2 regions of the Paenibacillus nicotianae genome follow, and region 2 is predicted to be linked to the other one. Evidence: predicted binding sites of a transcription regulator. Region 2 holds the regulator's gene; the other holds the start of a gene.
What was found. The regulator Rex, encoded in region 2, represses fermentation and respiration genes when NADH is low (regulators of the CRP and FNR family bind a similar motif). The targets are predictions, from matches to a motif close to TTGTGAAATATTTCACAA.

Region 1 (2,420 bases), on a different contig from region 2:
CCGATGTACTGCTCACCTTCATAAGCAGCCAGTGAGAAAGGAATACTTTCATAAGCAGGAATTTGAAGATTGTTATTCATATTATGCTGATCTAGAAATGTTCCGATCTGTAGTAGATTTTCGTCTAAGGATAGTTCTTGAATAGGCAAAAGAAGTCACCTGCTCTTTCGGAGATAGTGGTGGAACAATTTTTTGATTATAGTTCGTTATCAGAAGATTATATGCTAAAACAATAAAGTATTAATACAGTACTTTGTTTATGTCTATTTATTCTTTCTATAATCTATTACTCTATAACATCAAAAAGACCTTCATCCACTTGAAGGTCTTTTTAATCATACTTGATTTGAATTAATGTGCTTGATCGCTATGTTGCAACGGTAATGTCGCTGTAGCCGATACTGCTGGCATCGTTGAAATGGTAGGTTCATTATGTTGAGTATGCCCTGAACCGTCTGGAGCAAGTTGGCTTTCTTTTTTGATATAAGCGGTGAAATAAATTCCTGCTACAAATACCGCTCCACCGGTTAGATTACCAAGCCATACCGGAATAAAGTTCATCAGATACATATCCCAGGAATAATACCCTGCAAAGATCGCTGCTGGAATCAAAAACATATTAGCGACAACGTGCTGAAATCCGATAGCGACAAATGCCATCGTTGGGAACCAGATACCGAGTATTTTACCGCTAATACTATCCGCACTATAAGATAACCAGACAGCTAGAGCTACCAACCAGTTACAACCGATCCCGGATAAAAACATCTGTGCAAAGCTTCCTTCTAATTTGTGCCCTGCCATTTCTACTGTTTTGGTCAAGTAAGGGCCGGTCTCGGTTAATCCCACCACATGCCCGAAGAAGTAAGCGACAAACAAAGCACCTAATAGATTAGCGACAGTAATAGCTAGTAAATTACGTGCCACTTCCAGCGTACTGATTCGCTTCGCCATCCGTGCTAATGGAACAGCCATCATATTACCGGTTAATAGTTCTCCACCTGCAACCAGTACCAGAATCAAGCCTACAGGGAACAACGCCGCTCCGATAAAGTTAGCAAAACTTCCCCATGATTCCGGTGTATTGGCGATCACTCGAATATCTAATAAAAATCCTAATGCAATAAAAGCTCCACCTAGAAAACCAAGCACAAGCATCTGTATCCAGGTCGACTTGGCTTTGATGATTCCTGTCTCAATCGTATTCATTGCAATTTGTTGTGGTTTGTAATAAGCCATGTGTTGCATCCCCCTTATAAGCATCTATATCCGCATAATTAAATTACCTTTTCATATTTCAATTTTAATACAACTACTTTGTGAAAAAAGTAACAAATGTCACTATGAAAAAGAATTTGTGAAATTAAGCACAAAAGCCTGTACAGTGGGGGACTGTACAGGCTTTGTTAGGGGTAGACTTTTGATAACGATAATTGGGAGCTTGAAATGATATAAAATGATTGAGTGTTAGTTCAATTAAGCGTGAACTTCTTGTTGTGTCTGAATCGGTGCTAATGCTTGCAAACCTACAGTATTCAAGTAGTTCCAAGGTTTGTTGTAATGTGGTTGGAAGAAGAAGTCGATAAAGGCCAGTTGATCGACTGTCATTTGATTTTGGATACAGACAGAGATCGTATTAATCGATTGAGTTAAATCGACTTTGGACATCAATTGTGCGCCTAAGATGCGACGTGTTTCTTTTTCATATACCACTTTCAATGTAACAGTCTCATGTGTCGGCATAAATTCTGGACGGTAATGATCGTGCATCGTGCTTGTTTCTACATTCAAGCCTGCTTCACGAGCGGCTGTCTCGGTCATCCCTGTACCTGCAATATTATCTTCATAAATTTTGATACCGGATGTGCCTTGAGTACCCATATATTCATTCGTAGGTTGAACAAGGTTACGTGCAACCAGTGTACCCATACGTACTGCATTCGTAGCTAACGGAATATAGGCATGTTTGCCTGTTGGGTTGTAGAAGATCGCACAGCTATCTCCAGCAGCGAACACATCTTTTTTGCTTGTTTGCATATATTTATCGACCAGGATCGCACCGTTAACTAGCATATCGACTTGCCCTTTAAGCAATTCAGTATTCGGACGGAAACCGATACACAAGATAACCATATCTGCTTCATGTGTTGCTTTGTCCGTAACGACATTGGTAACTTTACCATGTTCACCTGTGAATTTTACCACTTTCTCAGATAGCGCAAGTTCGATGCCATGCTCTTGTAGAGAAGCTTCTGTACGGTCTGTAAATTCAGGGTCAAGATATTTGCTCAAAATACGTTCTTCTGCATCGATCAAAGTCACTTGTTTGCCATTCATTTGGAACGCTTCAACCAGTTCCACACCGATATAACCTGCACCTACAACAACGATATTTTTAGCATGCTGTGCTTTTTCAATAA
Region 2 (2,420 bases):
GGTCAAGGCGTTGATGGAGGAAGTCGTACCAAGCTAACTCGAAGATTTCAAGAGCGCTCGGCTTCGGTCTTGCTCGGTACAAGCAGTTTTTGGGAAGGGGTCGATATTCCAGGCGAAGCATTAACTTGTCTGGCGATCGTGCGTTTACCTTTTCAACCGCCCAATCATCCACTGCTTGAAGCCAAAAGTGAACGGCTTAAAAAAGAAAAGAAAAATCCATTTATGAAATTATCTGTACCGCAAGCAGTTATCCGTTTCAAACAAGGTTTTGGTAGATTAGTACGGACATCTAGTGATCGAGGAATCGTTATTGTCTATGACACTCGTGTGATCGAATCCTATTATGGCAAGCATTTTCTATATTCATTGCCCGGTCCCAAAATGGAACATATGCCTACAGAGCAGATGGTACCCCGTATTACAGAATGGCTTAGCCAGGCCGAACCTGAAAAGGAAACTGTAAATCAAGAGGGGGAGCAAGCATGAAATCCGACAAAATATCAGAAGCAGTCGTGCGAAGACTACCTGTATACCTTCGATACTTGAACGAACTTCACACTCGTGAAGTTCCTACAGTGTCTTCGCAAGAACTGGGACAAAAATTAGATTTGAATCCAGCACAAATTCGCAAAGATTTAGCGTATTTTGGAGATTTTGGACGCAAAGGGATCGGTTATGATGTATCGTATCTGATTGAAAAAATACGTCATATTTTAAAATTAGATCAACAAATTAATGTCGCACTTGTAGGTGCAGGTAATCTAGGGCATGCCCTTTCTAACTATAATATGTATCTCAAAGAAACAATGAAAATTGTAGCTGTTTTTGATTCTCTTGAGCCTAAAGTAGGTTCGATGATCAATACATTAGTCGTGCAACCGATTGAAGAATTGGGAGCAACGATCAAAGAAAAAAGTATTCGTATTGGTATTATTACGGTACCAAATATTGAAGCACAGCGTGTAGCCGATCAGTTGATAGAAGCTGGAATAGAAGCGATTTTGAATTTTGCTCCGATTATTTTGAAAGCTCCACCGCATATTCGTGTGCACACTGCTGATTTTACAACGGATTTATTAAGCCTTGCCTATTATCTGGAAGATGGAAAGGAACATGAAACTAATGAATAATACTTCGAACAAATGGGTTATCAAAAACGGTATGTTTGCTGTAATGAGCGAAGAGAAATCGATGCTTTTTGGACATATGGTGATAGAAGATGGATGGATCACTTATCTTGGAGAAGAAGAACCTGTGATCGAAGAAGGCACGACAGTAGTCGATGGTAATCATTTGTTCTTTATCCCAGGTCTAGTGAACAGTCATGGTCATGCAGCAATGTCGTTGCTACGCGGCTATGGAGACGATCTGGCTCTACAAGTATGGTTACAAGAAAAAATGTGGCCGATGGAAGCGAAATTCACAAGTGACGATGTATACTGGGGAACTGCTTTATCAGTATTAGAAATGTTAAAAGGCGGTACGACTACATTCCTCGATATGTATGACCGCTCAGAACGTGTAGCAGAAGTCGTAGAACAATCCGGTATGCGTGCAGTATTGATGCGTGGTGTAATCGGCTTATGTTCAGAAGAAGAGCAAAAGCAAAAGCTAAAACAATCGATCGACTTTGCACGTGATTGGCATGGTCAAGCAAATGGACGTATTACAACGATGATGTCTCCACACGCACCGTATACTTGTCCACCTGCATACATCGAACAATTTGTACAAGCAGCTCATGATCTGGATTTGCCGCTGCATACACATATGTCTGAGACACTGGCAGAAGTTCAATTAAACGTTACTGATTATGGATTACGTCCTGTAGCTCATTTGGAAAAATTAGGATTTTTCACTCGCCCAGCATTGCTAGCACATGCTGTTCATTTGAATGATGAAGAGATTGAAGTACTTGCTGAAAATAAAGTCGCAATTTCTCATAATCCGGGCAGTAACCTCAAATTAGCAAGTGGAGTAGCACGTGTACCTGATTTGTTGCGTGCAGGCGTTGTCGTTTCTTTGGGTACAGATGGCCCGGCAAGTAATAATAACCTGGATATGTTTGAAGAAATGCGTTTGGCAGCTCTTATTCATAAAGGAGTATCTGGTGATCCAACAGCCGTACCTGCACTAGAAGCATTGAAAATGGGTACTGAATATGGCGCAAGATCTGTATTTTTGAATGATGTGGGTACATTTGCTGTAGGGATGAAAGCTGATATTACAGCATTGAATGTAGATCAACCGCATTTCTTACCACGTACTGATTTTATTTCACACACTATCTATTCTGCCTCTGCTAAAGATGTATTGCATGTGTGGGTAGACGGTAAGCAATTGATCAAAGACGGTGTATCGTTAACACTGGATGAAGAAAAAATTCGTCATGAAGCCCAAAGTGCTTTTGAAGGTTTGCT

Region 1: ACFSGI_RS21440 (formate/nitrite transporter family protein) is a predicted target of Rex. The motif match lies at 1,356-1,373, and genes of this name have one in related genera.

The regions. Positions count from the first base shown of each region.
Region 1 covers NZ_JBHUGF010000011.1:602,609-605,028, reverse strand. Annotated here, with positions in the region: gene ACFSGI_RS21445 (GNAT family N-acetyltransferase) at 1-149, opposite strand, end outside; gene ACFSGI_RS21440 (formate/nitrite transporter family protein) at 352-1,239, opposite strand; gene ACFSGI_RS21435 (FAD-dependent oxidoreductase) at 1,477-2,420, opposite strand, start outside.
Region 2 covers NZ_JBHUGF010000010.1:758,703-761,122, forward strand. Annotated here, with positions in the region: gene dinG (ATP-dependent DNA helicase DinG) at 1-486, shown strand, start outside; gene ACFSGI_RS07580 (redox-sensing transcriptional repressor Rex) at 483-1,130, shown strand; gene ACFSGI_RS07585 (amidohydrolase) at 1,123-2,420, shown strand, end outside.